Regions from separate parts of the Ruegeria sp. BB10 genome, predicted to be linked through region 1. Evidence: riboswitches for the same ligand, from Rfam matches in the RefSeq annotation. Region 1 holds a riboswitch; each other region holds the start of a gene.
What was found. Region 1 has a riboswitch for thiamine pyrophosphate ahead of thiC (phosphomethylpyrimidine synthase ThiC). Riboswitches for the same ligand answer to the same signal wherever they lie in the genome.
Positions count from the first base shown of each region.

Region 2: another riboswitch for thiamine pyrophosphate. It lies ahead of thiD (bifunctional hydroxymethylpyrimidine kinase/phosphomethylpyrimidine kinase); the one in region 1 lies ahead of thiC (phosphomethylpyrimidine synthase ThiC).
Region 3: another riboswitch for thiamine pyrophosphate. It lies ahead of thiB (thiamine ABC transporter substrate binding subunit); the one in region 1 lies ahead of thiC (phosphomethylpyrimidine synthase ThiC).

Region 1 covers NZ_JBQFIW010000002.1:109,977-120,770, reverse strand. Annotated here, with positions in the region: gene ACR3EP_RS19600 (hypothetical protein) at 1-5,232, shown strand, start outside; gene ACR3EP_RS19595 (invasion associated locus B family protein) at 5,251-5,730, shown strand; gene thiC (phosphomethylpyrimidine synthase ThiC) at 5,792-7,582, opposite strand; TPP riboswitch at 7,692-7,811, opposite strand; gene ACR3EP_RS19585 (hypothetical protein) at 8,491-8,937, opposite strand; gene ACR3EP_RS19580 (sulfatase-like hydrolase/transferase) at 9,018-9,890, opposite strand; gene ACR3EP_RS19575 (hypothetical protein) at 9,883-10,107, opposite strand; gene ACR3EP_RS19570 (sulfatase-like hydrolase/transferase) at 10,104-10,724, opposite strand.
Region 2 covers NZ_JBQFIW010000001.1:2,748,690-2,759,483, forward strand. Annotated here, with positions in the region: gene secA (preprotein translocase subunit SecA) at 1-1,358, shown strand, start outside; gene ACR3EP_RS14220 (hypothetical protein) at 1,459-2,382, shown strand; gene ACR3EP_RS14225 (phosphate ABC transporter substrate-binding/OmpA family protein) at 2,408-3,964, shown strand; gene radC (RadC family protein) at 3,969-4,724, opposite strand; gene ACR3EP_RS14235 (HesA/MoeB/ThiF family protein) at 4,835-5,797, opposite strand; gene ACR3EP_RS14240 (thiamine phosphate synthase) at 5,794-6,390, opposite strand; gene ACR3EP_RS14245 (thiazole synthase) at 6,387-7,151, opposite strand; gene thiS (sulfur carrier protein ThiS) at 7,154-7,348, opposite strand; gene ACR3EP_RS14255 (FAD-dependent oxidoreductase) at 7,332-8,309, opposite strand; gene thiD (bifunctional hydroxymethylpyrimidine kinase/phosphomethylpyrimidine kinase) at 8,306-9,109, opposite strand; TPP riboswitch at 9,153-9,259, opposite strand; gene dnaJ (molecular chaperone DnaJ) at 9,388-10,542, opposite strand; gene dnaK (molecular chaperone DnaK) at 10,617-10,794, opposite strand, start outside.
Region 3 covers NZ_JBQFIW010000002.1:205,718-216,511, forward strand. Annotated here, with positions in the region: gene ACR3EP_RS19945 (thiamine pyrophosphate-binding protein) at 1-1, opposite strand, end outside; gene ACR3EP_RS19950 (GntR family transcriptional regulator) at 140-841, shown strand; gene ACR3EP_RS19955 (LysR family transcriptional regulator) at 846-1,745, opposite strand; gene ACR3EP_RS19960 (TRAP transporter substrate-binding protein) at 1,894-2,910, shown strand; gene ACR3EP_RS19965 (TRAP transporter small permease) at 2,986-3,591, shown strand; gene ACR3EP_RS19970 (TRAP transporter large permease) at 3,588-4,868, shown strand; gene speB (agmatinase) at 4,890-5,855, shown strand; gene ACR3EP_RS19980 (thiamine ABC transporter ATP-binding protein) at 5,944-6,636, opposite strand; gene ACR3EP_RS19985 (ABC transporter permease family protein) at 6,623-8,170, opposite strand; gene thiB (thiamine ABC transporter substrate binding subunit) at 8,146-9,126, opposite strand; TPP riboswitch at 9,159-9,263, opposite strand; gene ACR3EP_RS19995 (GDP-mannose 4,6-dehydratase) at 9,514-10,554, opposite strand.

The DNA.
Region 1 (10,794 bases):
TCTTCTGGCAACAAAACCGGCATGTCGGCTGTGGTTGCCATTGGCGGCGATGCCGGAACCGCTGGGGATGGTGGGACGGTCGATATTGACCATTACGGCGATATTCTTACGAAACAAGACAGTAGCCACGGGGTATTCGGCCAATCGATTGGTGGCGGCGGCGGTAACGCAGCCCTGAACCTGGCCTTTGCCTATGAACTTGCCTCGGATCAAACCAACAAGGGTTTTGGCCTGGCTGTTGGCGGCGGGACAGGTCAGGGCGGCATCGGTGGGACAGTCGATGTGCGCAATACCGGCGACATCACAACGCTCGGTGCGGATTCCCATGGGCTGTTCGCGCAATCCGTTGGTGGCGGTGGTGGCAATGCGGGCTATAACTCGGCCTCGACCTCGGTGGATGGTGGCAACGTCAACATTCAGATCGGCCGAACCGGTGGCACCGGCGGCAGTGGCGGCGATGTTTTTGCCAGCTCGGACGGTATCATCAGCACTGCGGGCGACCGCTCTTACGGGTTCTTTGCCCAATCTATTGGCAACGGCGGCGGCAATTCTTCGTCTACCTCGGTCAGCATTGGCACGCCAAAGACCGGCGACAGCAAGGGCAACAAGGCCAGTGTGTCGGTCGGTTTGGCGGGTGGCACTGGTGGCGCGGCCGGTAACGTGACTTCTGTGGTCGCGGGCACCGTGGTCACCCAGGGCGACGATGCCCATGCGGTGTTCGCGCAATCCGTGGGCGGCGGTGGCGGCAATGGCGGCAAGGCCAGCAACTCGGCCGGTGGCGGCATTTCGGCATCACTGTCCATCGGTGGCACCGGAGGCTCTGGCGGCGTAGGTGGCACGGTCGATGTGACCAGTACCGCACGGATCGCAACGCTGGGGGAACGCTCGATCGGGTTGCTGGCGCAATCGGTGGGCGGTGCAGGTGGCACTGGCGGTATGGTGCAGGCGGGTCAGGGAAACCTGGATACGATCAAATCCTTCGTTAACCCATCAACCGTGGGGACGGCAGCCTCGATCAACATCGGAGGCACTGGCGGGGACGGCATGACGTCGGACATTGTGACCGTTGTGAATGACGGCATGATCACCACGGCGGGCACGATGGCGCACGGCATCTATGCGCAATCCGTCGGCGGCGGTGGCGGCATGGGTGGCCTGGTGGAAAACCGCATCATCAACCTGCGCAAAGAGATCGGCAACACAGCGACCATTTCGATTGGCGGCAATGGCGGCACCGGTGCGATGTCTGCGGCAGTGTCGGTTACTAACCGCGATGTCATCGCAACAACAGGTGACAAGTCGATCGGTATTTATGCGCAATCCGTTGGCGGTGGCGGAGGCGACGCGCAACAGGTGCGCAACATCATCTTGGGCCGATCCTCGGAAGGATCAACGACAAACGCCATTCTGATCGGCGGAACTGGTGGCACTGGCGGCGCGGGCAGCACGGTAACCGTAGTAAACGAAACCGATGCCACGATCCTGACCGATGGTACGGAAAGTCACGGGATCTTTGCCCAGTCCATCGGTGGAGGTGGCGGTAATGGCGGCTCGACCATCTCGGTTGACGGGCGCTATGGCGGGGCCGAGGCCACTACGCGGCGGGCGCTGCAATTTGGTCTGGGCGGATCAGGCGGTACGGGTGGCACGGGCGGCAATGTCGCGGTGACCAATGCCGGTACGATCGTGACAACGGGTGCGGGTGCGCATGGTATCTTTGCCCAATCCGTCGGCGGCGGCGGTGGCAATGGCGGCAGCTCAATCACGGGGACATTGCGGTTAAAGACCGGGGACAGCAGCTCTCCGACCGCGCAGCTGAATATCGGCGGATCGGGCGGCAGCGGCAATGTTGCCGGCAACGTGGTCGTCACCAACACCGGAGACGTTCAAGTGGATGGCACAGGCGCCTACGGCATCTTTGCACAATCTGTCGGTGGCGGCGGCGGCAATGGCGGTCTGGCCGTTGCGATGGACGTGAACGACCTTAAGAACACAATGACGGGCAAATCCTATTCGAAGATCGCCATTGGCGGATCAGGCGGATCGGGTTCTGATGGAGGAGACGTCACGGTCAACCACACTGGCACAATTGTTGTGAATGCCGAAAACGGGTTTGGCATCTATGCCCAATCCGTTGGCGGCGGCGGCGGCAACGCGGGTTATTCGGTGTCATCCCCGCTGGTCTCGGTGCTGGATTACACAATCTCGCAGGCGCTGGGGGCTCGGGAGGGATCCACCGGTTCGGTGGGCACTGTAACTGTCAATTCGACCGGAGATATTCTGGTCAATGGCGTGGGCAGCGAAGCGGTCTTTGTCCAATCGGTGAATGGCGGCGGTGGCAATACTGATGCCTCTGTCGATTTCACCACCACGACCGCTGGCGCGACCGGCTCGGTCGTCAGCAGCGATATCGCCCTTGGTGGCGACGACGTGTCGGGTATGGCGGGCAACCAGATCACGCAGGCCCATAACGGCAACATTGCCACCACAAGCGATCGCTCGACCGGCCTGATGCTTCAGAGTGTCGGTGGCGGCGGCGGTACATCCGCGACCACGGTGGATGTTCAAGACGGTGACGCTATCGACATCACCGCACGTCTGGGTGCGATTGACACGGACGACGCTGGTGGCGGAGACGTGGACGGAAGCCGGACTGGTGATGTTGGCACCGATGGCGCGTTCTCGTCCGCCGGAGCGGCGCAATCCATCGGCGGCGGCGGCGGTAAGCTTGTGCTGAACAGCAACACGGATGGCGAAGCCGGGATCCAAAAGGCCGCGTCTGTGATCCTGGGTTCTGATCCCAGCTTCAACAACGATGGCGGCGATATCGACCTTTTGCTGGACGGCAACGTGTTCACAAGTGGTGACCGATCCTTTGGCCAAAGCGTTCAGAGTATCGGTGCCGGTGGGGGCGAAGTTGTCATCTCGGGTCTTGGGCGTGCGGATGTAACGCTGGGCGCGCAAGACGACTCAACCGGTGACGGTGGTGATGTCGGCTTTGCAAATATCGGGGACATGACTACCAGTGGAACTGGATCGCACGGGTTCGTCATCCAAAGTATCGGTGGCGGCGGCGGTCTCGTTTCAACCGATATGGAGGCCAGCCGGATCACGGTAAACCTGTCTGCTGCAAATGGCGGTGATGGCGGCGATATCGGATTCTCGCAATCCGGCAACATCGTCACGACGGGCGAAAATGCGATTGGTGTTGTGGCGCAGTCGCTTGGCGGCGGCGGTGGCATGGTGGACTCGGTCTATCGCGGGGCTGCCGGTGGTGCGGGCTCTGGTGGCGCCATCGACATGACGCTTGATGGTAACATCCTGTCGGTGGGCGAGGGCGGCATCGGCGTCTTGGCACAATCCGAGGGGCGTGATGGCGCAGACGCGATCACACTTGGCTTTGACGGCGTCGTCATGGGCGGCACTGGTGAGGCGGGGTCAGTCGCATCAATCGTTGTGGACGGCGGCACCGACAATGTGCTGACCCTGTCTAAAGATACCCTGTTGATCGCCGGCAACGATCAATTGGTGAATGGGGGCGACGGCAACGAACAAATCTCGCTTGCGGGTACGGCCCTTGGCAACATGGATCTTGGCGCAGGCACTAACGGCTTTACCGTCGAAGACGGCGCGGACTTCTATGCGTTGGATACGGTCAATCTGGGTGCTGACGGCTTCATGCAGGTGAACGGTGATTTTGTACTAGGGGCCAATCTGGGTCTGGACGGAGATTTGACGGCGACGGTTGCGGCCAGTGACTTTACCTTCAGCGGAAATGTCAGCCAGACATTGAACCTAACCGGAAGCCTGGCCTTTGGAGCAACGGCAACGTCAACCTTCGACGTGTATTTCCTGACCTCTGGGGCATCGGGTGGCAACAGCGACCTGGTTAATGCCACCGGCAATGCCACCATGGGCGGTACGCTGGTGCCACTGCTGAATACGCTGGAAAGGGCCTTGCCGCTTGTCATCATCAATCCTGATGGAACCGCCGCAGACGCGGGCACGCTGATCGAAGACACTGTGGTGCTGGATTATTCCATCGGCCTGAACGGCTCCACCTCTGACGGCAGTTCGGTCGACCTGGTGATCACGCCGGATTATTCGACCCCCGGCATGAACGCCAATCAGGCGGCCATCGGGGATTACATCAACCAAGTTCTGAACGGGCAGGGATCGGCTGCCCAAGGCCAACTGTTCGCCTTGATCGGCAACATGCAGTCCGAGGCCGATGTCATCGCCGCAATCGAAAGCCTGTCGACTGCCGACTATGCCGCCGATGCCGTGGATGCGCTTTATGGCACCCGGGTATTTGCGGACACGCTGCACAATTGCGAACGGTTTACCGATTACCAGTTCGGGGATGACCCGCGCAATTGTGTTTGGTTCTCAGGCGGGCGGTCTTTTTATGACCGCGATCAGACCGGCATGTACGAAGAGCTGGACATCAACGACACCAACCTGTCGGCTGGTGTCCGTCTGCCGGTTGGGGATGAGCTATTCGCCGGGTTCGCGGTAGGCTATGACGAGATGAGCCTCCGGAACGGATCGAATTACAATGCAACGGGTGATCGGTTCAATCTGGGTGCCTCGCTGACCAAATACACCGGCGCTTGGGAGTTTGCAGCCCAGCTGTCGGCCGGTTGGTCAGACTATGATACGCTCAGCGCGGGCGGGATCAGTGGTGTGTTGCCCAACGGTCAAATCGTAAGCACCGTTGGTGTCAGCGAGATCAAGCACAAGATGAACCATCAGAACCTGCGTCTCAGCCTTGCTTATGACCACAGGTTCGCGGGCGGCAGTTCCTATCTGCGCCCTGAGGTAGCCGTTGATGCCACACGTCTGGCAACCGAAAGCAATGGCGATGCAACCCTGGCGGGGGTCGTTCTGCAAGACGATAGCGAGATGATCTATTCGTTCACGCCTTCGCTGGAAATCGGAACCGAGCAAACCCTGAGTGCCTCGCAGAAGCTCCGCGTAAGTTTTCAGGTTGGTGCCATTCTCTCGTCGGATGATACCGTATCGGTCACCGCCGGGTTCAACGGAGCGAGCACCGCTGACGGTGGGTTTTCAAACACCAGCTTTGTCGGCGACGCGCATGGCTTGGTCTCGGCCCGGTTGGGGCTGTTTGCGCTGGATGACAGCAGCTTTGTCAATCTGAGCCTCGATCATTTGTTCGGAGACTCAACCAGGGCCCTGCAGGTAGGTCTTGGCCTTGGACTACAATTCTAATCGATGAGGGACAGCAGGATGAAAACTTGGATAAGCGCTTTGGGAGTCACATTGGGATTGGCAACTCCCCTTGCTGCGCAGGAAGGCGCAGCGCCGCCATGGTCGGTCAATTGCAGCAATCGGGCCGTTGGGTCCGAGTTGATCTGCGAAATGACCCAAAGCATCGTTTTGACCGAAAACAACCAAAGGCTTACGTCCATCGCATTTATCAAGGCTGCAGGTAAGGACGAGACTGAGACCGTGCTGACCCTGCCATTCGGTCTCTTGTTCTCGGAAGGGCTGGTTGCAAAGGTGGATGATGCCGAGGTCGCCCGTCTGGAGTTCCTGACATGCGAGGCACAAGGTTGTTTTGCCCGTTCGCCAGTTTCCCAGGAATGGATGTCTGCGATGCGGGCAGGTAATCAATTGCAGATCGACGCTAAAAACAGGGTCGGAGAGCCAATTTCATTTGGCTTCGATTTGACTGGGTTCAGCAAAGTATCCGATCTATTGCCCTGAGAGTAGTTTCCCTTCAATGCAAGAGCGTGCGGAGCCGAAAGGATCGGCTCCGCCGCGGTGTTTAGTCTTTCACGGGCATGTAAAGGTCGCCGCCTTCACGGAATTTGGCGGCCATGGCCTCCATCCCCTCTTTCTGCGCTTCAGTTCGAATGTCGTGGCTGATCCGCATCGAGCAGAATTTCGGCCCGCACATGGAACAGAAATGCGCCACCTTATGCGCTTGTTTGGGCAGGGTTTGGTCGTGGAATTCCCGCGCCGTTTCCGGGTCCAGCGACAGGTTGAACTGATCTTCCCAGCGGAACTCGAACCGGGCGCGGGACAGCGCATCGTCACGACGTTGCGCGCCCGGCAGACCTTTAGCCAAATCAGCGGCGTGAGCGGCGATCTTATAAGTAATAACCCCAGTTTTCACATCATCCCGGTCCGGCAGCCCCAGATGTTCTTTAGGCGTGACATAGCAGAGCATCGCACAACCAAACCAGCCAATCATCGCAGCACCAATGCCGCTGGTGATGTGGTCATAGCCCGGCGCGATATCGGTGGTCAGGGGGCCAAGCGTGTAAAAGGGCGCCTCGTGGCAACACTCCAATTGCTTGTCCATGTTTTCTTTGATCTTGTGCATGGCTACGTGTCCGGGGCCTTCGATCATCACCTGACAATCCTTGGCCCACGCGATTTTGGTCAGCTCACCCAGCGTCTCAAGCTCGGCAAATTGTGCCTCGTCATTAGCGTCGGCGATAGAGCCGGGACGCAGACCGTCGCCTAGGCTGAACGACACATCATAGGCCCGGCAGATGTCGCAGATTTCGTCGAAATGCTCATAGAGGAAGCTTTCCTTGTGGTGATGCAAGCACCACTTGGCCATGATCGACCCACCGCGCGACACAATACCGGTAACCCGTTTTACCGTCATCGGCACCATATGCAGGCGCACGCCTGAGTGGATGGTGAAATAGTCGACGCCTTGTTCGGCCTGTTCGATCAGCGTGTCACGGAACACTTCCCATGTCAGGTCTTCGGCAATGCCGTTGACCTTTTCCAGCGCTTGATACAACGGCACGGTGCCAATCGGCACCGGGCTGTTGCGGATGATCCATTCACGGGTGTTGTGGATGTTGCGGCCGGTCGACAGGTCCATGACGGTATCAGCACCCCAACGGATCGACCAGACCATTTTATCGACCTCTTCTTCCATCGAAGAGGTCACAGCCGAGGTACCCATATTGGCGTTGATCTTGACCAGGAAATTACGCCCGATGATCATCGGTTCGCTTTCAGGGTGGTTGATATTCGCAGGGATAATGGCGCGACCAGCGGCGACCTCGTCCCGCACGAATTCCGGGGTCACATAATCAGGGATGTTTGCACCCCAATCATTGCCTTCGCGCTGTTCAACGACAGCCTCGCGCAGTTGGTTTTCACGGATGGCGATGAATTCCATTTCCGGGGTGACGATGCCGGCGCGAGCATAGGCCAGTTGCGTCACAGCCTTTCCATCCTTGGCGCGCAGAGGGCGCGGGCGCACAGGGAACTCGGGCGTTAGCCGATCACCTTCGACAAAACCGTTGTCTTCCGGTTTGATCTCACGTCCATCATATTCTTCGGCATCTGCTCGAGCCTCAATCCACTTGCGACGCAGCGGCGCCAGACCTTGCCGAATGTCCGTCATCACCTGCGGATCGGTATACGGCCCTGAACTGTCATACACGGGCAAGGGTGGCTCCCCCGCCGTGGGGTGGACCGAAATTTCACGCATTGGCACGCGCACATCCGGGTGCACTGTGCCGTTTACATAGATCTTGCGCGATGCGGGCAGTTCACCGGCGGTGATTTTGGGGTTGGGGACGTTCATGTTGGTGCTCCTCAAGCAGTTCAACTTAAAAAGACACCAGATGAGTTTTGGCTTGGGGAAACGAGAAGGCAGACAGCCCCCTGTTCGGAGTGCGCTTGCCCGGTATTGTGGCCTGCGCGCCCTAGCTTCCTACGCCAGTATCAACTGGGTCAGGTTCAAAGGGTCGCGTCGCCGGGCATTGCCCCGTCAGCCTCTCAGTCCCCTTGGTGGGACTCCCCTGCGTACAGGTGGTTTAGCTTGAGATTCACGGCTTAAACAAGCACCAAAATTAATTTGTTTCAGATTTTCTCGAACGGCCGGGACCTTCCATTCGGTGCAGTATGTCACCAGAAATACGGTCTTATCTGATGCGCATGCCGACCAATTCGACAGATACTCCGCATATCGACGGTAAGTTAAACACGGTTATTTAACATAAGACGTCTTATAGGGGAATTCCCTCATTTGAGGGAGAATTGTCGGAGTACGTAAATAATGGGACTGAATTATTGAGACTCGTCTTCCCCATAATTCAACGACTTAAGATTCTCATGCATTTTGGTGGATTTCGCTGATTTGGACTTATCAAGCTTGTCTCAGACTGCAGCAATACGATCGTCGACTGCGACGCGCATTGGGAACTTCCGAGAGCGGAAACAACTCGCAGACCGACAGCTTCACAGCGTAAGGTTTTGTGCTGAACAATGTTGAGCGACTGAGTGCCCTGCCCTGATCACTTCCGGCCCTTACCGGACTTTAGTCGGTCGTTCAGCATTCTGCAGTGCGGCTCGGCATTACGGACATTCGCTGCACGTGCGCAATTAGAAGATGGCTGAATGACCGTTCTGCGGACGAAGCGGACAAATATACCATCCGGTTTTCCACTGCCGACTCAAGCAAGTAGGCAACCTCTCAACCCTGTGAGCCAACTAGTCGCTTGCTCTTTGCATCGCGTCTTCGAGTTTTTGAATATCCGCTTGGCTCAACTGGGGCCGGTCGATTTTTATCGTAAGCTTTTCCAGTTTCGCGGTTAGTGGGAACGGTGGTTGGTAGTCGTCGTCGTTAACGCCGGTCAATGTATCAGAACCTATGTCAAACGCCTCGTCCCACTGAAGGGTGGTGGGAATAGTGTTCTTCATCTTTTGGGTTGCTACGACTTCGCCATCGACTTTCAGCGTCCCGGTGCCACCTGACCTAAACCACTGGTGCTTCCATATGCGAGGTTCCGGTCCGAGGCCGTCATATTTGAAGTCAAACTCCAGAGTGTGCTTTCCGGGTGCCAAGGCCTCTTTGCCTTCCCATTTTATCCGTTCTAGATTCAACATATTCAGAGAAGACTGGCTTGCCATCAAGTAGGTAGAAACCGTAACCGGCAAAGCGGCCGCCTGATGTCAAAATCATGCCTTCAGCACCACCTTCGGGCACATCTATCTCTGCTGTAATGGTGTACGAGCTGTTAAGAATACTTGGGAATCTCCTGAGGAACCCCAGTCATTGGCCGGACATAAACGAACTCGTTTCGTCCCGCCGCAATGCTTGGCCGAGGTAATGAAATTCTGGACGTGACCGAGGCATCCATCGGGAAGACCTGATACTTATTTGCTTCTTCTATAAATATAGCCTTCAGTTCTTCGATCTTCTCTGGGTGCTGCGCCGCTAGATCATTTCTTTGATTCATATCCGTGGTTAGATCGTAAAGCTCGAGCACTTGATTGTTCAAAGGGTCAGGGTTTGGTGTCTTTGGCGTTTCCCATGGCATCCGGTTTACTTTGGTGCTCAATAACCAACCTTCGTGATACAAAGCCCATTGTCCCATCATTTCAAAGTACTGAGTTCGGTGACGGCTCGGTGCATCCTTGTTTTTCTCATCGAAAGTATATGCAAAGCTGGTGCCTTCAATTGGAGATTGAACAATCCCGTCGACTTCCAACGGTGCATCAATTCCGGTGACTTCTAGGATCGTCGGCACGACGTCGATTACATGCATGAACTGATCTCGCTGACCACCTTTGTCTGCGATTCCGTCAGGCCATGACACCACCATGTTCTGTCGGATGCCGCCAAGCCTGTTTGCATTCTGCTTGAAATAGTCAAACGGAGTATCAAAGCCAGGACCATCCTGCAGACATGTGATTGTATGTCTGGTCCGTTCCCCAGACATCGTACCACTGCAACTGCGTTTTTGCAGGCATCTCTGCGATACCATTGAACCAAGCCACCTCGTTCGGTGTCCCCATTGGACCACCCTCAGCCAGGTGCCATTGTCACCGTTGATGTAGAAGATCAGTGTGTTGTCACGTTTTCCGAGGTCCTCTATTGCGTCAATCACGCCCAATTTCATGGTCTGTATAAGCCGCATAAGCGGCGAACACTTCCACCTGCCGCACGAAGAGTTTTTTCTCGTCGTCCGTCAATTGATCCCACGGCTTGATTTTGTCTGCGGGCCAAGGCGACAGCGTTGCATCTTGCGGGACAAGCCCCAACTTTTTCTGATTCTCAAAAATTGTCTGCCTAAGTGCTTCGTACCCACCATCAAACAGGTTCATCGCCTCGATCTTCTGACCCACTCTTTGGTCGGGTGGTGCGGCGCGTGCGTTGCACCGGGCACATACTTGACAAAGAAAGGCTTACTTGGCTCGATTTGGTGCAACCGCGAAATGTGGTCAATCGCATCGTCGGCCATTCCGGTGATCAGGTTCCACTCAGGATCACCTTCAAACGGGTAAATCGGGGTGGTGTTTCGATATAGGTTCGGCTGCCATTGGTTCGCGTCTCCACCAACAAACCCAAAAAAGTACTCGAAACCTAAACCAGTCGGCCATTTGTCAAATGGACCAGCCTGGCTCGCTGCAAATGCTGGGGTGTTATGGTTTTCCAAACCATGAAGTGGCGTAGCCATTGTCTGAAAGTATCCTCCCGATAGTGGCTTTGTTGTCTGGAATAATACTGTTGTAGCCGGGATACCCGGTCGAAGATTCGAAATCACTCCGAACCCGACCGGTGATGATTGCGGCCTGTCATCAAGGCTGCTGGTCGGTGAACAAAGTGCGGTCGAATAGATATTCGTAAAACTCAAACCCTCTTTTGCCAATTCATCCATCGTATCAGTCGGGATGACGCCGCCAAAAGTACTAGGAATACCATACCCAGCATCATCCAACATGATGAGGAGGATGTTGGCGCGTTCTCAGGTGGCACGACGCGGCGGCCACAAGGGTTGAATTGGTCGCTTG
Region 2 (10,794 bases), on a different contig from region 1:
TGCTCAGCCAGTTGCTGCAAAAGGAAGGCATTGCACACAATGTTCTGAACGCCCGCCAGCACGAGCAAGAGGCGCAGATCGTCGCCGATGCCGGCCGTCTGGGTGCGGTGACTATCGCCACCAACATGGCTGGCCGCGGCACCGATATTCAGCTGGGCGGCAATGTGGAAATGAAAGTTTTGCAGGCACTGGCCGAAAACCCCGAGGCCGACCCGGCCCAGCTGCGTGCCGCTGAAGAATCCCGCCATGCCGAGGAAAAGGAAAAGGTTCTGGCAGCCGGTGGTCTTTATGTGATGGCGTCCGAGCGTCACGAAAGCCGCCGCATCGACAACCAGCTTCGTGGCCGTTCGGGCCGTCAGGGCGATCCGGGCCGCACCGTGTTTTACCTGAGCCTCGAAGACGACCTGATGCGAATCTTTGGGTCAGAACGGCTCGATAAGGTGCTGACCACCCTGGGCATGAAAGAAGGCGAAGCCATCGTCCACCCCTGGGTGAACAAGTCACTGGAGCGGGCACAGTCCAAGGTCGAAGGCCGCAACTTTGACATGCGCAAGAACGTCCTGAAATTTGACGACGTGATGAACGACCAGCGGAAGGTAGTGTTCAGCCAACGGCGTGAGATCATGTCTTCGGACGACCTGTCCGAAATCGTCTCGGATATGCGCGAACAGGTGATCGACGATCTGATCGACGAACACATGCCGCCAAAATCCTATGCCGATCAATGGGACACTGACGGTCTGCACGAGGCGGTCAAGGATAAGCTGACCATCGACGCCCCTGTACAGGACTGGGCCGCCGAAGAAGGCGTGGATGACGAGCAGGTACGCGAACGTCTGATCAACGCCGCAGACGAGATGATGGCGCAGAAAGCGGCGGCCTTTGGTCCCGAAAACATGCGCAACATCGAAAAACAGGTGCTGTTGAACACCATCGACGGTAAATGGCGCGAGCATCTGTTGACGCTGGAACATCTGCGCTCGGTCGTTGGGTTCCGCGGCTATGCCCAGCGCGATCCGCTGAACGAATACAAGAACGAGAGCTTCCAGCTGTTCGAGTCGATGCTCGATAGCCTGCGTGAGACCGTGACTCAGCAATTGTCACGCGTGCGCCCACTGTCTGAAGAAGAGCAGCGGGAAATGCTGGCGCAGATGCAAGCACAACAGGCTCAGGCACAGCAGCAGGTCGAACAAGCGACCGAACGGGCCGAAGCGGTAGCCGAGGCCGAAGCCTCGGGCGATCCGCGTCCCGGCTTTGTCGAGGATGATCCAAGCACCTGGGGCAACCCGTCGCGCAATGACCGTTGCCCCTGTGGATCGGGCAAAAAATTCAAACACTGCCACGGGCGCCTGACCTAACGTCAGCGTAATTCAGACACATTGAGTCCCCCTCACGGCCACATATTGGCCGTGATTCAGAATCAATATGCGACTCGCTCCTTCAACTGGGGAGGGTGTCTTGTTTGTAATAAAGAACTACGTGACCACCGGCGGCACAGTCGTTTGCGCGCTGGCAATTGGTTACCTGATGCAAAATGGATTTCCTGCGTGGTCTGACGACGTGCAGGGCACTGAACTTGCGGCCGCTGATCAAGGTGCCGGTATTCCCGGGCTGGAGGACATCGTCTTGACCTCCTCGACCCCCGCCCAGGAAACGGTTCGCGCCATCCCTTCAGCACAACGAGTTGAGACTCCCAGCCGGTCAACCCCCTCTGATCACGCTGATTGTAGCCTTAGTGCCCGCGCACGCGCCGTGCCCGGTGCTGCCGCGCGCCTGATCATCAAGGCCCCCTGCCACGGTAATGAACGGATCGAGGTGCATCACAGTGGACTGACCGTAACCCAGCAGACAGACGCCAATGGCACGCTGGACCTGACCATACCGGCCTTGTCGGAATACGCGATCTTCCTGATCTCACTTGGCGATCAGAAAGGGACCGTAGCCACCACTCACGTTCCCGACATCAGCCAGTATGCCCGCGTTGTACTACAATGGCAGGGCACGACCGAGCTGCAGATCCACGCGCTGGAATTTGGGGCCAGCTATGGGGATGCAGGTCATGTTTCGGCTCAGTCTGACTCGCAAGGCGCAGGCAGTGTCGTTCAGCTAACGCAACCGACCTTCAGCGATGCGCGCAACCTCGAGATCTATTCCTTTCCCGCCGCGCAATCGGATCAATCGGGCTCGATCGAATTGACGGTCGAGGCTGAGGTGACATCAGAAAATTGCGGCTCGGACCTGCACGTCCAGTCGCTGGAGTTGCGCGAAGACCGGAAACTGCGGCCGCGCGAATTAACGCTGAACTTTCCAGACTGCTCCAAAACAGGTGAGTTTCTGGTGTTGAATAATCTGTTCCAAAACCTGACAATCGCGGCAAATTAAAACCGCAGGCAGGCTCGAACTTCCTATGACATTTCTTCGTGTAGCGGCGGTCGCACTGTTTTCGGCAACACTTTCCTCAGCCGTTCAGGCGCAGGATATCACGCTCACCTCTCATGACGGCAAGGTCGAGGTGACAGGCACCCTGCTTGGCTTTGACGGAGAGTTCTACCGCGTCGACACCCAATTTGGTGAGCTGACGGTGGATGGCTCGGGCGTGACCTGCGATGGCCCTGCCTGCCCCAACCTGACCGATTTCGTGGGCGAACTGAGGTTTTCAGGTTCTTCCGTCATGGCCGAGAAGGTGTTGTCTGCCCTGTTGATGAGCTTTGCCGAACAGGAAGGGCTGTCAGTCACGTCCCGTCAGCCCGCTCCGGACAGTTTGATATACGAGCTTCATCAGGATGGGCGCGACGCGCCGCTGGGCCGATTCTATTTCGATATCGGCAATACCGGTCAGGGCTTTGCCGATCTGATCGCGGATCAGACCGACATTGTCATGGCTTTGCGCGAAATCCGCCCGTCAGAGCAAGAGGCTGCCGAGGCCGCTGGTTTGGGCGATTTGACCCACGCACGCCGGTCGCGGGTTATTGCGTTGGATGCGTTGGTGCCCATCGTGGCGCCGGACAATCCCGTGCCCCAAATCTCTCCGGCGGATCTTGCCTTGGTGTTTTCTGGCGCGATTGACAATTGGTCCGCCTTGGGTGGACCCGACGCACCAATTGCGCTGCACCTGCCCGACGTCGGATCAGGTCTGGCACAAGGGGTCGAGGATCAACTGCTTTCACCCGCCAGTATCGATCTGTCTGATGCCGTTATCCGGCATAAGCGCAGCAGCGATCTGGTTCAAAAGGTCATCAAGGACCCTTTTGCCATCGGCATCGCTAGCCAGGCCGAGGCTGACGCGGCCCGCGCACTGCCCCTGACCGGTGGATGTGGTCACGTGTTGATGGCCACCCGGCAGACGATCAAGACCGAGGACTACCCGCTGACCTCACCCATGTTCCTGTACCTCCCCAAGCGCCGCCTGCCCCGTATTGCCCGGCAGTTTCTGGCCTATACCCAAGGCGACGCAGCCCAAAAGGCGATCCGCAATGCGGGTTTTGTCGATCAGGAACCCGAGATGATGCGGATCGGACTGCAGGGCGATCGTCTGGCCAATGCGGTGGCCTCGGGTGGCCCCGAGGTTGGGTTGGAGGAATTGCAGCGTATGGTCGATACCCTCAGACCCATGTCCCGGTTGTCGCTATCGGTCAGGTTCGAGGCAGGCTCGTCCCGCCCCGACGCACAATCACGGTCGAACATCCAGCATTTGGCCCAACAGCTTGAGGCCGGGACGCTGAATGCGCGCAAGCTGGTGTTCGTTGGTTTCAGCGACGGCGACGGAGCCGCGACTGAAAATAAGCGAATCGCCTTGCTGCGCGCCAAAACCGTGCGCAATGCGGTGTTGGCGGCGGTGGAAACTGCCATTCCCGATAGTGTTGAATTGCAAGTCGATGCGTTTGGTGAGGCGATGCCGATGGCTTGCGACGACACCGAATGGGGCCGAAAGATCAACCGCCGGGTCGAGATCTGGGTTCAGTAACTCGCTACAGATATCCCTGCGACCGAAAGCTCAGCTCATTCGATTTGCCGATGATCAGATGATCATGCAGCGTCAGCCCCAGGGCCAGACATGCGTCCTGTATCCGGTTGGTCATGTCGATATCTGATTGCGACGGGGTCGGATCGCCCGAAGGGTGATTGTGTACCAGGATCAAGGCTGACGCATTCAATTCCAACGCCCGTTTCGCAACCTCGCGCGGATAGACGGGTACGTGATCGACGGTGCCCTTGGCCTGTTCCTCATCCGCGATTAACACGTTCTTGCGATCCAGATAGAACACCCGGAACTGCTCCGTCTCGCGATGGGCCATCGTGGTGTGACAATAGTCCAGCAGTGCATCCCAACCTGAAATCACGTGCCGCTGCATCACCCGCGCGCGGGCCATGCGATGGGCGCAGGCCTCAAGTATCTTCAGATCGGTGATCACCGTGTCACCAACGCCCTTGATCTGACGCAGCCGTTCCTCGGGCGCGGTCAGAACCCGGTTGAAATCCCCAAACGTGTCCATCAGCGCCCGTGCCAGCGGCTTTACATCCTGCCGCGGGATTGAACGGAACAGCACCAGTTCCAACAGTTCATAATCCGGCATCGCCGCCGATCCGCCTGACATGAACCGTTCCCGCAGGCGTTTCCGGTGGTCTTTGATGTAGGACGGTAACCGACCCGAGGGCAGGGGCGCCACCGGGGCTTCGTCACTTTCAAACAGCATCGGGGCTTCGGCAAAGGCGTCCTGAGTCATGCGTTCAGATTTGCGCAGAATCGGTTTCCGAAAGGTTAACGCGCCCAAACGACCCTAGACCCCTTTGGTCGATAGTCACCGGTTTCCACTTACCTCGTGAATCAATTCACTCATGTAGTTGAGGCTGCAACCAGGACAATTTCACCGGACCAATCCGATTGAATTTGCTCAGCCGCCCGCCATGCGCGCAATCCGCTAGAGCAACAAAGCGCAAGTCTTTTTCCTTTGTTAGGCTCTGTTTTCAGGGATTCAACAATGTCCCGACGTGCCCTGCTGTGAAGAAGTTCGGGGGCCTCGTCCCGGGTGCGCAGTTCAATGATCACATCATCTTCGGTCAATTGGCTGGCGGAAAGAAATCGAAAGTGGTGCGCCGGTTCCGGTGCGCCGTCAAATCTGAATGTGCTGTTGCGCAGCGTGCGGGCGTCAAACTGTACCAACTGTCCCAAAGGCGAGGGGTCCAGGCCAAGGATCACGCCCAGCGCCATTTGCGCCTGCAAGGCACCTATAACCCCAACGACAGGGCCCAGCACGCCGGCCGTTGCACAGCTCGCGCCGCTATCCGGTGCATCCGGAAACACCGCACGCAAGGACGGCGCGCCAGCACAAAACCCACCGACATAGCCGGTCAGCCCCAATACGGATGCGCTGATCAGCGGCTTGCCCTGCAACAAACAGGTATCCGACAAGATATAGCTGGCCGCATAACTGTCCGCGCAGTCCAGAACAATGTCAGAGCTGCGAACAAAATTTAACACATTCTGGTTTGTTAGAGCCTGATACTCAGCCATTACGGTGATGTCACCATTCAGCGCCCGGCAGCGTTCTGCGGCGACTTTGGCCTTGGCGCGCCCACAGTCGGATTCAGCGAACAATGTCTGCCGGTGCAGGTTCGATAGCGCGATCTGATCCCGGTCCAAGATGGTTATATGCCCAACCCCGGCCCCGGCCAACAAGGGTAAGACCGGAGAGGCTAATCCGCCCGCGCCCACCACCAGAACCCGCGCTGCTGACAGGCGGGTCTGGCCTGCCGATCCAACCTCGGGCAGGATTATCTGGCGGGCATAGCGGCTCATCTCGTGACCTCGATCCATTCGCGAACACGGGTTTCTGGATCGGAATTCAGCGTGATGTCCGTGACGACCGAGACGATGTCCGCCCCCGCCTGCAAGACGCCCGGCGCCCGCTCAACGCTCACGCCGCCAATCGCGACCAGAGGGATATCCCCCACCCGTGCCTTCCATTCGGTGACGCGTGGCAGGCCCTGCTGTTCCCATTTCATTTTTTTCAGGATCGTCGGATAGACCGGGCCCAAAGCCACATAATCCGGGTCCATGGTCAGGACTCGCTCTAATTCATCATCATCGTGGGTGGAGACACCCAGTTTCAGCCCCGCCTTGCGGATGGCTTTCAGATCGGCCTCGTCCAGATCCTCTTGCCCGAGATGAATCCACTCACAACCAGCGTCGATAGCCGCCTGCCAATGATCATTGACCACCAGCACGGTGCCGTGGGCACGGCATAGTTCCAACGATTGGGCGATCTGTTCCCGTATGATCACATCAAGCTGATCCTTGATCCGCAGTTGCACCAGCTTCACACCCAAGGGCAGCATCCGGCGCAACCAGTCAGTGTGGTCGAAGATCGGGTAAAATCGGTCTAACATCATAATAAGAAGGCCTTTCCGATTACCGGAGTTGATGGTTCGGCCATATCTCGCGCCTCGATCGGGTCGGCTTGATGCGCCAGTTGCCCGGCCTGAATCGCCAGCATCATTGCGCGGGCCATGGCCACAGGGTTTCCGGCCCGTGCAACAGCGGTATTCAGCAGAACGGCGTCATAACCCAACTCCATCGCCTGCGAAGCGTGACTGGGCAGGCCGATCCCGGCATCCACAACCAATGGAACATTGGGGAACTCGGCCCGCATCGCGCGCAGAGCATATTCATTGTTCAGCCCGCGCCCCGACCCGATGGGTGCACCCCAAGGCATCAGCACCTCGCACCCGGCGGCCAGCAGACGCTCGCCCACGATCAGGTCGTCGGTGGTGTAGGGGAATACGTGAAACCCGTCCTCGGTCAGTATGCGCGCGGCCTCGACCAGTTGAAACACATCTGGCTGCAAACTGTCAGTGTGGCCGATCAGTTCCAGCTTGATCCAATTAGTGTCAAACACCTCACGCGCCATATGGGCGGTGGTTACGGCTTCTTTGACCGTGTGGCACCCAGCGGTGTTTGGCAGGATCAGCACGCCCAGCTCGCGGATCATCTGCCAGAAGGTCTGCCCAGCCCCGGATTCACGGCGCAAGGACACTGTAGCAACACCCGCGCCGCTCTCGCGAAACGCCTGTTCCAAAATAGCGGGGCTTGGATATTGCGCCGTTCCCAACATCAGCGGATTAGGCAGCTGATTTCCGTAGAAGGTCTTCATCCTCAGCCTCCCTGCATCGGCGCGACGACTTCAACCCGGTCGCCATCGGTCAACTTTTGAGCAATGCGCAGACCCGAGGGCACAAAGTCTTCGTTTACAGCTGTCGCCACCCTCCCCGAGAACCCGCATTCGACCAACAGGTCCGAGAGGATTTCGGCGCGCACCTCGCGCGATTCACCATTAAGCACGATCTTCATCGACCATCTCCGAATGTTTGTTGTTCAACGCCAGATCGGCCACTCCCTGCGCCAGCGCTGGGGCCAGCAGATAGCCATGGCGGTACAGTCCGTTGGCATAAATCGTATGCCCCAGCCGCCGGATGCGGGGCAGGTTGTCGGGAAAAGCCGGGCGCAGATCGACACCGATCTCAAGCACCTCGGCCTCGCCAAAGGCGGGGTTCAGCGCATAGGCGGCGCTGAGCAGTTCCAGCATGGATCGGGCCGTGATGCGGCTGCTGTCTTCGCTTTCGATCATCGTTGCGCCCAGCATGTAGACACCATCCCCACGCGGCACGATGTACAGCGGCATCCTTGGATGCAGTAGACGTACAGGTCGCGTCAGGGTCACGTCAGGGCAGCGGATCACCAACATCTCTCCCTTGACGCCGCGCAGGTCGTGCAAAACCTCACGCGCGTGCAGACCGCGGCAATCGATTGCATTCTCCAGCTGGGTCGGGGCCAGTTTCCGGTGGAAGCCTACCCCTTGGTCCAGCAATTGGCGGTACAGATCCCGCAGCGCCTGTCGCGGGTTCAGATGAGCCTCATCCGTGAAATGAAGACCTTTGGTGAAACTGGTTAAATCAGGCTCTAAACTGACAATTTCAGCCTGACTAATCTCGGTACCCCCCCCGGTCCGACGAGCGAACCGACGCAAATCCGGCAGATCACGCGGGTTGGCAACAACCAGCGTGCCACGTTGTTCCACCCGAGTACGCGTAGACCACCACTCGAACGCAGCCATGCCCAGCCGCAACACAGGTTCTTCGGCGTTTTCAAACTCGCACCACGGGGCCAGCATACCGCCAGCCCACCAAGAACACCCATGCGGGCCAGGTGGACCACTGGGATCAAAGATCTGAACCTTGGCCCCGCGCGACACTAGCTCGCTGGCTACGGCCAGCCCGGCCACACCGGCCCCTATGACCGACCAGACCGTCACGCGGGCCAGACCCGATGGAAATGATGAACCGGGCCATGCCCCTGTCCGACCATCAGACTGTCAGCTTTAGCAATGGCCCCTTGCAGATACTCATGCGCCTGCGCGACCGCGTCGGTCAGGCCCAGCCCTCGCGCCAGCCCGGCTGCTATCGAAGACGACAGGGTGCAACCGGTGCCATGCGTGTTGCGCGTATTGCGCCGAGTGGCGTTGAATTCTGCCACAACTCCCGAGGGATCAATCAACACATCGTGGCAAACGTCGCCGCGCCCATGTCCGCCTTTCATCAATACCGAGCGCGCGCCCAGCCCGCACAGCGCCATCCCCTGCGCGATCATCTGATCGGGGGATTCGGCGTCCGAGGTGCCCAGCAAACAAGCGGCCTCGGGTAAGTTCGGGGTCAGCATGGTCGCTCGGGGCATAAGAACATCACGCAGGGTCTGAACGGCACCCTGTGCCAGCAAGGCATCGCCAGATTTGGAGATCATCACCGGGTCCAAAACGACGGGGCCATCATACCCAGCGATGGCCCCGGCAACGGTTTGAATAATTTCAGGGGTCGCAAGCATGCCGATCTTGATCGCGCCTACATCCAGGTCGGTCAGCACCGCCTCGATCTGAGCGGCCACTACGTTGAGCGGTATGCCATGCACTGCGGTCACAGCCCGCGTGTTCTGCGCCGTGACCGCCGTGATCACGCTGGCCCCATACACGCCCAACGCAGACATCGCCTTGAGATCGGCCTGAATCCCGGCCCCACCACCACTGTCCGAGCCCGCAATTGTCAGGGCAATATGCGCCATATCGTTGCTCCATCATCAGGGGGCAACGCAGCATGGAAAACGTCTGTGTGTGTAGACCGTTCCCTACGCCGGTATTGCCCGGATCAGGTTCGATGGGTTAGCGCATTCACGCCTCTCAGCCCCTTGATCAGGGCACCCCAACGGTTGGCGCGACAATCTCAGGGGATGTGGCAAGATTCAAGAGCCAAATTTCGCGAAGTTCATGGACAAACTGGACCTATAAAACGAAATAAGCCGACCCAAGGGGATCGGCCTTTTAGCAACTTGGTGGAGTGATCTTAGCCCTTCATCCCATCCCAAAAGGATTTGACGGATGAGAAAAAACTTTTTGATTCCGGGTGGTTATCCTCACCCAAATCGTCGAACTCTTTCAGCAGTTCTTTTTGGCGACTGGTCAGGTTGACCGGCGTTTCCACCGCCAGTTCGATGAACATGTCACCCACACCGCCGCCACGCAGGGCGGGCATGCCTTTGCCGCGCAGGCGCATCTGACGGCCCGATTGGCTGCCTGCTGGTATTTGCACGCGGCCGCGGCCACCATCGATGGTTGGCACTTCGATCGAACCGCCCAGCGCAGCCTTGGCCATGCTGACCGGGACGCGGCAATAGAGGTTCACACTGTCGCGTTCGAACAGCTTGTGATCCGAAACTTCGACAAAGATATACAGATCGCCCGGAGGGCCACCGCGCATCCCAGCTTCACCCTCACCCGCCAGGCGGATGCGGGTTCCGGTCTCGACACCGGCGGGGATGTTGACGGACAGCGCACGCTCTTTTTCCACGCGGCCTGCACCGCCACAGGCTTTACAGGGGTTCTTGATGATCTGACCCAGACCCGAACAGGTCGGGCAGGATCGTTCGACGGTAAAGAAACCCTGCTGTGCACGCACCTTGCCCATGCCCGAACAGGTTGGACAGGTGGTTGGCTCCACTCCGCCTTCTGCACCCGATCCGTCACAGGCCGAACAGGCCACGGCAGCAGGAACACTGATGGTTTTCTGCAGGCCCGCGAACGCCTCTTCCAGCGTCACGCGCAGGTTATAGCGCAGGTCCGATCCGCGCGCCGCACGGCGCCCGCCACCGGGGCCGCCACGCTGACCGCCCATGAAATCGCCGAACAGATCGTCGAACACGTCTGAGAACGCGCTGGAGAAATCACCCTGACCAAAGCCGCCACCGGGACGGCCACCACCACCGCCCATACCGTTTTCAAAGGCGGCGTGACCAAAGCGATCATAGGCGGCCTTTTTGTCGGCGTCGCGCAGAACATCATAAGCCTCGTTGGCTTCTTTGAACTGCGACTCGGCATCCGGGTTGTCTTTGTTGCGATCGGGATGCAACTCTTTGGCTTTCTTGCGAAAACCCTTTTTGATTTCATCCGCTGATGCGCCCTTTGATACGCCGAGCACATCGTAGTAGTCGCGTTTTGACATCAGTATTTCCTTCAGCCTCAACGTATTTGGGCCGGCCCGGCAACCGGACCGGCCCACATTGGCCCGGTTACCCGTTAGTTACGCTTGTCGTCGTCCAGATCTTCGAACTCGGCGTCAACAATGTCGTCCTCACCCGGCGCAGCATCTGCCGCCGCAGGCTCATCCTCACCTTCTTCGGCTTGCGCCTTATAGATGGCTTCGCCCAGCTTCATGGCCGCTTCGGTGACGTTCTGGATGCCCGACTTGATCTTG
Region 3 (10,794 bases), 96 kb from region 1:
CATGAACCTCCGTTTCGTGAGTCGCTTGTTCTAATTGTCGACAATTGATTATACAGTATTGCCGACCAGTCAATACTCAGTTCAAACCCCGGCAAAAACCTGTTAGTCCCAAGCTTGATCTTTGACTTGAGGAAACCGGATGACAAAAACCGAAGATCGTGTTGGTCGCGTCTATGATCTTGTGCGCAGGATGGCCGAGAACTTTGAGTTCAAACCAGAATCCCAGATCAATGAGGTTGCCCTGGCCAAAAGCTTTGGCACCAGCCGGACACCTGTACGCGAAGCGCTGAACCGGCTGGTGGCCGAAGGGTTCCTGACCTTTCAGGCCAGGCGGGGATTTTTCTGCCGTCCGCTTAGCCCCTCTCAGATTCTTTCCTTGTATGAGGCCCGGATCGCGGTTGAGACGGAAGCTGTGAGGCTGGCTATTCGCAAATCCTCGGATAGTCAGCTGGCCGCATTGGTGGAAACATTGCGTGGGGTTTTGAGGGAATATGACCAGTGCGAAGACCCCCGGCGGTTGTTGGAGTTGGATGAGCAATTCCATGTGGACATTGCCAAGGGGTCCAAAAATCAGGAACTTGTGCGTATTCTTGAGAACCTCAATGCGCGCATCCGGTTCGTTCGCCTGATCGACCTAAAGAATGCGTATTTGAATGGTGGGGCTGAAACGACGAATAGCCAAATTCCCAGCCACCTGATGATCATGCAAAATATTGCAGACCGCGATGAAGGCATCGCAGTCGATACCATTCGAAAACACATCGAACGCCGCCGAGAAGAGACGACTGAGGCCGTCGCCAAAGCGTTCGCCGAAATCTACTTTGTGGATGACGATGCCTAAGCGGCTATGACCCTTGACCACGCTTGCAGGATTTAACGATGTCTTGCACCAGAATTTCAACCGCCCTCCTATGGGCCAGTGATGGCCGTGTTGCGAGGTAAAAGGTTGAGTTCCAGTTCAGCTTGTCCGGCGCAAGCTCTCTGAGTCGATCGCGGTGGGCCCAGTTTTTGATAAAGTGTACCGGCAGCGGACCCAAAAAGTGACCGGTTTCAATCATCATCGCCATTGCTTCCATATTTGCCACGGTGGCTTTTGGCTGCGCAGTCTGAAGCACCGGTGACACCAGAATGTTGTAGGAGCGCTGACAAATTTGGTGCTGTGAGATTACATCCAGATCAATCTGATCGTCGGGTAAGTCAAACAAGGGATGATCCTGCCCACAGTACAAACGATGCTCTTCCCGGCACAGTTCGGTGTATGTCAGCTCTGGGACCTGATTGCGGAAGGGGGCGATTGCAACATGCAAATCACCGGTAATCAGCTTCTGTGTTAACTCAGTTGGTGATGCGACGACCACCTCTAGCTGCACTTCGTTGGGACGGTCGAGAAACCGCTTAAGGACCTGCGCCAGATTAAGCTCTGCCAGTGTATTGACCGCATCAATGGTGCCAATCCGCAGATCTCCAGTAGTGGTCCCACGCAATTCCAGCAATTCAGCGTCGAAATCACGGGCACTGCGCAAAATGTCTCCGGCTTTGCGATAGGCGATTTCGCCCCGTTCGGTCAGGCGAAACCCGCCGCGGCCGCGTTCGCAAATCCGATAACCAAGCGCGGTTTCCAGATCTCGGATTCGGATGCTGATCGCCGATTGCGTAATGCCCAATGCGTATTGCGCATCCGTAAATCCACCGCATTCGACCACGGTCACGAAGGTTTCAAGCAGAGTATTTCTGAGCAGTTTCAACGCTTATCCGCCTTTCGGGAGTCGTGGTGTTATTTACATAAAAATACCTCATGTGAACATAAACAAGATGATATTTTTTTGTGTAATTTTCTATGCTGTCCTGATCCCTGAAGACCAAACCCAATAAGGCAACAGGGAAGAAACCAACATGACCTTGACCTCTCGTCCCCTCAAGATAACTGCCGCAGCAGCATTGCTGGGCCTGACCCCTCTCGCCGCCTTGGCCGAGGATTGGAAGTTCGCAATCGAAGAGATTCCGGGCTCGATCATGGATGCCTACGCGCAGGAGTTCAAATCGCGCATCGAAGCCGCCACCGATGGTGAAGTGACCGTGACCGTCTATCCGATGGGCACGCTGGGCACACCGACCGAAACGGTTGAACAGGCCGCCGACGGTGTCATCCAGTTCACCAACGTATCGATTGGCAATCTTGGCACCGTGGTGCCAGAAAGCCAGGTTTTCCTTCTCCCCTACTTGCTACCATCCGATCCGGCCGCGATTTCGAACATCCTCAGCAACTCGGAAACCATCTACGGTCCGCTGAACGATGATTTCCGCCAGCGTGGTCTGGAAGTTATGACCATGTATTCCGAAGGGCCGCAGGTCTGGACCACCAACCGCGAAATCCGCACGCCCGAAGACTTTGACAACTTCAAGATGCGGGTGATGGTGTCGCCGATCCTGCTGGAGACCTATAAAAACATGGGTGCCAGCCCGACCCCGCTGCCGTTTGGCGAAGTGTTCGGCGCGCTGCAACTCGGCGCAGTTGACGGTCAGGTCAATCCGATCCCGACCATCGAAGAGATGAAGTTCTACGAGGTCACCAGCCACCTGATCTGGGCCGGTGAGCAAGAGCTTGTCACCACCGTCGTTGCCGGTTCGGACTGGTTTGAAACCCTCAACCCCGACCGCCAGCAACTTGTGCGCGACACCATGGCCGACATGACCGGGTTCATTGATGGCGTCGTCACTGATTTTAACCAGAAACGTCTGGATATCATCAAAGAAGCCAAACCTGACATTGGCCTGGTCGTTCTGACCGAGGACGAGCGTGACGCCTTCCGTGAGCGTAGCACGGGCACCTCTGCCGCCTATGTCAACACGGTAGGCGACCGTGGTCAGGAACTGCTGGACGCGCTGCAGGCGGAACTGTCGGGCAACTGATCCCTCCCCACCCACTCACTCACTCAAAACTACCTCACGCGCCTTGCGCGTGGGGGCTTTCAAAGGGGGGAAACCATGCAAAGCAATACTGCCACTCCCTTCGGCTTGTTGGGAAAGATCGACGCCGTCATCGGACGGATCGAAATCTGGATCCTGGGCTGGGGGATCACTCTGATGGCCGTGAACACCATCGCCAATGTCTTTGGGCGATATGTGTTCAACCAATCCATCTATTTTTCGGAAGAGCTGAACGAGTTTCTAATTGTGATCGTCACCTTCATGGGACTGGGCTACGCCACTCGCAAGGGCATCCACATCCGAATGTCAGCCATCTATGACGCCCTGCCAGTCAAACTGCGCAAAGGCCTGATGGTTGTGATCGCCACCACCACAGCCATCGTGATGGGTGTGCTGGCCTGGTACGCGTTTGAATATGTGCAGAAAGTCGCCTCGCGCGGGCGGATCACCCCGGCGCTGCAGCTGCCGCTGTACCTGACCTATGTCTGGGTGGTGATCGGATTGGCACTGGCCTCGTTCCAATACCTGCTGACTGCGATCCGGAACCTGAACTTCGCTGACGAGGACGTCTATGTCTCGTACCTCGAAATTGACAGCTATGAAGATCCGGAAACCGCGTCTGCCATCAAGAAATTCCAGGACACAGCGGAGGCAGACAAATGACCGAGTTGATGCTGGTTGTAATGATCATCCTGCTGCTGGCAGGCTTTCCAATGAAAATGCCCTTGATTTCGGCGGCTGTGCTGGGGTTTCTCGTCTACTTCCCTGAAATGAACATGCAAATCCTGATCCAGCAGATGATCGGGGGCGTGAAGCCGGCTGCGCTGATCGCGGTGCCGATGTTCATTTTGGCCGCTGATATCATCACGCGAGGACATTCCGCCAATCGGCTTATCGATCTTGTGATGAGTTTCATGGGCCATATCAAAGGCGGCCTGGCAATTTCCGTCACCTCGGCCTGCGCCTTGTTCGGAGCTGTGTGTGGGTCGACCCAGGCGACGGTGGTGGCCATTGGCGGTGCGATGCGGCCGCGGATGCTGAAATCTGGCTATAGCGACAGCTTTTCGATCGGGTTGATCGTAAATGCCGCTGATCTGGCCTATCTGATCCCGCCATCCATCGGCATGATCATCTATGGCGTGGTCTCGGGGACGTCGATTTCGCAGCTTTTCATCGCGGGCATCTTGCCCGGGTTGCTGATCGTAGTGTTATTCTCGGCCTATTGCATGGTGTACGCTTACCGTCACGATATCCCAGTTCTGCCTCGCGAGGGGTGGGGACAGCGCTTTACCGCGTTGCGCAAAGCCCTGTGGCCGATGGGATTTCCGGCGATCATCGTCGGAGGCATCTATGGCGGCGTGTTCTCACCCACCGAAGCAGCGGCAATCTGCGTGCTTTATGCTGTGATCCTCGAGGTTGTGATCTTTCGCTCGATCAAGGTTGGAGACCTGTTCGATATTGCCCTGTCCACAGGGGCCATCACGTCGGTCGTGTTTATCCTGATTGCCGCCGGAGCCGCCTTTAGCTGGACACTTAGCTTTGCCCAAGTGCCGCAGACTATCATCGCAGCGCTGGGGCTGGAACAAGCCAGCCCTCTTATGGTGTTGCTGGCGATCAACGTGGCCTTCTTCCTCGGCTGCATGTTCGTTGACTCGATCGTGGTGATCCTGATCCTAGTTCCGATCTTTGCGCCGATGATCAAGGCCAGTGGGTTGGACCCGGTACTGGTTGGCGTTCTGATCACACTGCAAGTTGCCATCGGAGCCGCCACACCACCCTTTGGCTGCAACCTGTTCACCGCCATCGCCGTATTCCGCCGCCCCTTTGTCGAGGTGGTCCGCGGCGTGCCGCCCTTTCTAATCATCCTTTTGGTTGTCACCGGGCTGCTGATGGCTTTCCCTCAAATCGCGCTGTTCCTGCCGGAATTGGCGTACCGATAACCCATAAGAAACGGAGAAATCATGTCGGGTCATGGCTATGAATCTGGTCGTCTGAACCTGCCTTTTGTCGGCATCGCGACCTTTGGCAAGAAACCTTATGTCGAGAATTGGGATAAGATCGACGCTGATGTCGCCGTCCTTGGTGCACCTTTCGATTTCGGGTGTCAGTTTCGATCCGGTGCCCGGTTTGGGCCGCGCGCTGTTCGCGAAGCGTCAACCCTGTTCAGCTTTGGCCACGCCGGTGCCTATGACCACGAGGATGACGCAACCTATCTAGCCAGCGATGTGCGCATCGTCGATCTAGGCGATGCCGACATCATCCATACCAAGACCGAGGAAAGCCACGCCAACATCGAATACGGTGTGAAGAAAATCCTCGATGCGGGCGCTCTGCCGGTGACTATCGGTGGAGATCACTCGATCAACATTCCGTGCATCCGCGCCTTTGAAGAAGATTGCGCAAAGAACGGACCAATCCATGTGATCCAGATCGATGCGCATCTGGACTTTGTCGACGAACGCAAAGGCGTCACCGATGGTCACGGCAACCCGATGCGTCGGGCAATCGAAAAAGAACATGTCTCGGGCATGACCCAACTGGGCATCCGCAACGTGTCCTCAACCGCGAAAGAAGGTTACGACGACGCGCGGGCGCGGGGTTCAGATATCCTATCCGTACGACAGGTGCGTAAACTGGGAACAGAGGGCGTTTTGGATCGTATCCCCGAAGGTGCGCGTTATTACGTCACCATAGATATCGACGCGTTCTGCCCGTCGATTGCGCCCGGAACAGGGACACCCAGCCATGGCGGGTTCCAGTACTATGATGTCCTGGAAATCGTTCAGGGACTCAGTAAACGCGGTAATGTGGTTGGCATTGATCTGGTTGAGGTCGCCCCCGCCTATGACCAGACCGAAAGTACACAGATTCTTGCGGCGCAATTGCTGCTGAACTTCCTCGGGTTCATTTTCCACAACCGGAAATAAGGTCCCTCCCTGTCAGTCCGGCGTGCAGAAACCTTTCAACTACGCGCCGGGCTGCGAGTTTCCTTTCGCAGGTTTCCATCCAATGTCCCTACCCCAAATAGTCGCGCAGGCTGGGCGGTGGATTATCCAAAAGGTCCCGGGTCGGCGCAGGAGGATGTGCCTGCTCGTTAGACACAAGAACCGTCTGGCCGGCAATGCGGCGCGCGTCCTGCGGGTCGTGGCTGACCATAAGCAGGGTCGTTCCGGTTTCCGCCAGCAACCCAGCCACAAGATCAAGCATTTCAGCCTTCAGTGCCGGCCCCAGCGCCGCAAACGGTTCGTCCAGCAGCAACATCTGACGGCGCTGCACAAGAACCCGGGCTAATGCGACCCGGCTTTGCTGACCTCCAGACAGTTCGGCTGGCTTGCGATCACCCAGACCCGGCAGGGCAACCCGATCTAGTGCGGTTTGGACCTGAGATTGCTCATCTACCGTCAACCGCCCGTTCGGGCGCAAGCCCAAAGCGATATTCTGTTCGACCGTCAGATGTGGGAATAGATTGCCATCCTGAAACAGCATCGCCAAAGGGCGCTTGCCAGGGGCACGGTTGGATATTAGGCCTCCGTCCCAGAATATCTTTCCCTGTTTGAGGTCACGAAACCCGGCAATCGCCTCAAGCAGTGTCGACTTTCCCGCGCCAGACGGCCCAATAATGGCTACACTGGCACCGGTCTCGACGGCAAAATCAGCACGCAACGAAAATTTTCCGTTCTCGATTACACAGCCTTCAAGTTTCAGCATGCAGCCGCCCTCCGCGATCCAATAGCCAGAATGCCCCCATCGACAGCAACAACAGCAACAGAGCTGCCCCGGCCGCTGCTTGCATCTGATACGCCCCCATCAACCGATAGATCTGCAAGGGCAAGGTCGCGATCTGTGGATCGGCGAACAGGGCAATAACTCCCAGATCTCCAATCGATAGCGCGGCTGACAAACCCGTGGCAAAGCGGATCTGTGGGCGCATGCGCGGCAACAGGACGCGGGCAAAGAATGTTTTCTTGTCCATGTCCAGCGACAGGGCAAGCCGTCCGTGTCGCGCCACGACGTCGCGGGCCGCCGGCACCAGAATGCGTAGCGCGAAGGGCAAGGCCATGACGGCATTCACCAGCGCGGTTACCGGCAATGCCAGTGTTACTGGATTAGCGATGGGGCGGATCAGAATGAACAGCCCGGTACCAATCACCAACGGTGAAGCCGCCAGCCCCAGAATACCGCTAAGCTCGACAATCCCGTGACGACCGGTTGCAACGGCCATGGCCATCGGCAGTGCAAGCATCAACAAAACAATCGTACTGGCAGTGGCAACCAGAACCGATATCACCGCCGCACGAAACACCAAGGCAGGCATTTCGAGCAACCCAGATAGGCCAGAGATCGCCACGGCAGCCAAAGGAAGAAGCAGAAATGCTGCCGCGAGCCCGATCCAGCACGCGTCAACTGCGGGCGCGCCGCCATCCCATCGTTGTATCGCGCGATCCAACCCAGCGCCGAACCCGTCACCACGCGAAAAATTCAAAGCAGCTAGCGCGGCAGCAGCGGTCAAGGCCAGTTGCACCGCAGAAAGCAACGCTGCACGGCCAAGGTCGAAATCGTAGGTAAAGGATTGATAGATCGCGAGTTCAAGTGTCGTTGCGCGGGGCCCTCCGCCAAGAGTCAACGCGACGGCAAAGCTAGTCAGGCAAATCGCAAAGATCACGGCCAGAACACCCGGCAGAATGCGCCTTAACATTGGCAGTTCGATCAGACGGAACATGGCAAAGCCGTCGCACTCCAATTGCGCGGCCAACCGAAATCTTTCTGCCGGAATTTCCTGCCACGCCTGCAGGATTAGCCGCGTGGCAAGTGGTAGGTTGAAAAATACATGGGCTAGAACCACCCCGTGCAACCCATAGATGCGCAGCGGCGGCAAACCAAACAGACCTAAAAAATCTGAAATCCAGCCTGCACGTCCGAAAACCTGCAACAACCCAAGGATCGCGACGATGACCGGCAGGATAAAGGGGGCGCCCAATAGGGCGATCAGGGCAGACCGTCCACGAAACCGACGCCGCGCCAGTGCCCGGGCGACCGGAATAGCCAGCCCGGCACTGAACAGCGCAGACAACACAGCCTGAACCAGCGTAAAGCGCAGCGCCGCCCAATCGGCCGGACCCAACCCACCCGCTGTATCAGCGCGTAGGGCTACCGCGGCCAATGTGCCCAATATCAGCGCAGCAACCAGTGCCGCTGCGCCAACACCCGGCCAAGGGCTTACTGGCTGAGCGCGCCCAGCCATTCCGCAAGCGCCTGATCCCGCACGGCGGCGGCTTCATCCGGGGTATACAGCAGGGATTTCTCAGGCGTGATCAACGTGTCAAACCCTTCGGGCAGGCCAGCCGCAGGGGTCACTGCCGGATACATCCAGTTGGTGGTCGGGATGATCTGCTGGAAGGTGTCCGAGACCATGAATTCCAGAAATTGATCCGCCAGTTCGGGCTGATCGGTACCGGCCAGCTTCGCCGCAACTTCAACCTGCATGTAGTGCCCTTCGTCAAAGGCGGCCGCTGCTTTGCTGGCGTCATCCTCGGCGATCAAGTGATAAGCAGGCGATGTGGTGTAGCTGAGCACCATGTCCGCCTCACCCTCAAGAAACAGGCCATACGCCTCGGACCAACCTTTGGTCACGGTCACGATATTGTCGGCAAGCCCGGCCCAGATTTCGGGGGCTTCGTCTCCATAAGACGCTTTGACCCACAACAGCAGCCCCAGACCCGGAGTGGACGAGCGCGGGTCTTGAATAATGATCTTTGTTTCACCCTCGGCCAGTTCACGGAAATTGGCAGGTGCCGCCGCATCTGCGTTATGGACAAAAGCAAAATAGCCCCAGTCATAAGGCGCGAACACGTCATCTGACCATTCAATCGGCAGGGTATAATCGGCGCTGACCGAATTGGGAGCAAACAAGCCAGTTTCCTTGGCCGCTGCGATCAGGCCGGTGTCCAGCCCAAGCACCACATCGGCGTCCGTGTTTTCACCCTCTAGCCGAAGACGCGACAACAGCGCCGCGCCGTCTTCGACGCCCACAAGGTTCAGATCACAGTTGCATACTGCTTCGAAAGCTTCTTCTACTTTCGGGCCCGGACCCCAGTCCGAGACAAAGCTGTCATAGGTGTAAACGGTCAGCTGAGGTTTGTCGGCCGCGACAGCCGCTGTTGCGCTCAGAAGTCCCGCAGCAATCATCAGATGTTTCATGTCATCCTCCATTGCGGCGAGAGGGCAAGGGTGGATGAAACCGTTACCTTTCCCTCCGCCGGTTCTAGCCGGTTCAGGTTCTACGGGTTCGCCAAAGGCATCTCAGCGCGGCAGGCCACGCACCCCGAGGTGAGGTTGTCAGTAGGTTGGAACGGACGAAAAGACAACCGGGTTAAAGTGTTTTTTGGATGCTCAAATTGGCATCCGTTCAGTTGGACTGAGAGATGCACAACATAATCGCCCTGTGGAACAATCACCGTAGGAAAGGTTTTGAACTACGTTCCGGGTACCGGAACGGTTTGCGTTTTTAGCCTTGAGAATTTCAGAGGCCGAACCTCAAAACTGAGAGGACGGCCACCAATCTTTTAGGCCTGAAGGCTAACCATCTTACCTTTCGGTCCCAGCCGCGTTGGGACGATAAAAGTCGCGGTACCACTTAACAAACTCAGCCACACCATCTTCGACCGAAGTCCTTGGTTGATAACCGGTCAATTCCCTGAGCAGCGATGCATCGGCCCAAGTTGCGGGTACGTCACCGGGCTGCATCGGCATCATGTTTTTATCCGCCTTGATGCCCGTGGCCGTTTCGATGGCTTCAATAAACGCGGTCAGCTGTACCGCATCATTGTTGCCGATATTCACCACTCGATGGGGTGCGACCGGTGACAAACTGTCCCCTTCTGGAATATTGCCGTCTGCGGGGCGCACAGGGACGGCGTCCATCAGCAGGCGGATCGCCTCAACCAAATCTTCGACATAGGTAAAGTCACGTTTCATATCACCGTGATTATAGACGTCGATCGCATTGCCCTCGAGGATCGCTTTGGTGAATTTGAACAGCGCCATGTCCGGGCGACCCCAAGGGCCATAGACGGTGAAAAACCGGAACATGGTAATCGGCAAATCGAACAGATGCGCATAGGAATGGGCCATGCTTTCGGTCGATTTCTTGGTGGCCGCGTAGAACGACATCTGATGATCGGCGCGTTGGGTTTCCTTATAGGGCATCTCGGTATTGGCGCCAAAGGCCGAAGAAGTCGAAGCCAACAGCATATGTTTGGGCGGATGCGCCCGCGCCGCTTCCAGAATTTCGAAAGTCCCTATCACATTGCTTTCCAGATACGAGCGCGGATTCTCGATCGAATAGCGCACCCCAGCTTGGGCAGCGAGGTGAATGACATAGTCAAAACCATGTTCCCCGAACAGCTCCATCATCAGGCCGGGGGTTTCGACCTTGCCAATGACGGGCGAAAAATTCTTACCATTGGGTTCGCGCGCCAGCATGTCGTGGCGGGCCTTTTTCAACGACACATCATAATAATCGTTCAGAGAGTCCAACCCCACTACGTGGTACCCTTGGGCCAGCAGAAGCTTGCTCAGATGAAAGCCAATAAAACCGGCTGACCCGGTGATGAGAACGCTCTGCATAATGTTGCCCTTGTAAAAAACTTGGTATTTCGGGCCTTTTTAGTGCGAGATCAAGGGAAGATACCACCACAGATATCGCAGAAAGCGGTGTATTCTGCTGTGCCCTTTCGCCACCTAGGCAACGCGTAGCAATACTCTACCTTTGTATAGGATTGGCAGCAGCGGACGCCAAAGGTTGTCAGCATTAATCATGCGCATAATTGACGCGCATATATAATGGACCTATCTTAGGGTGAAGGG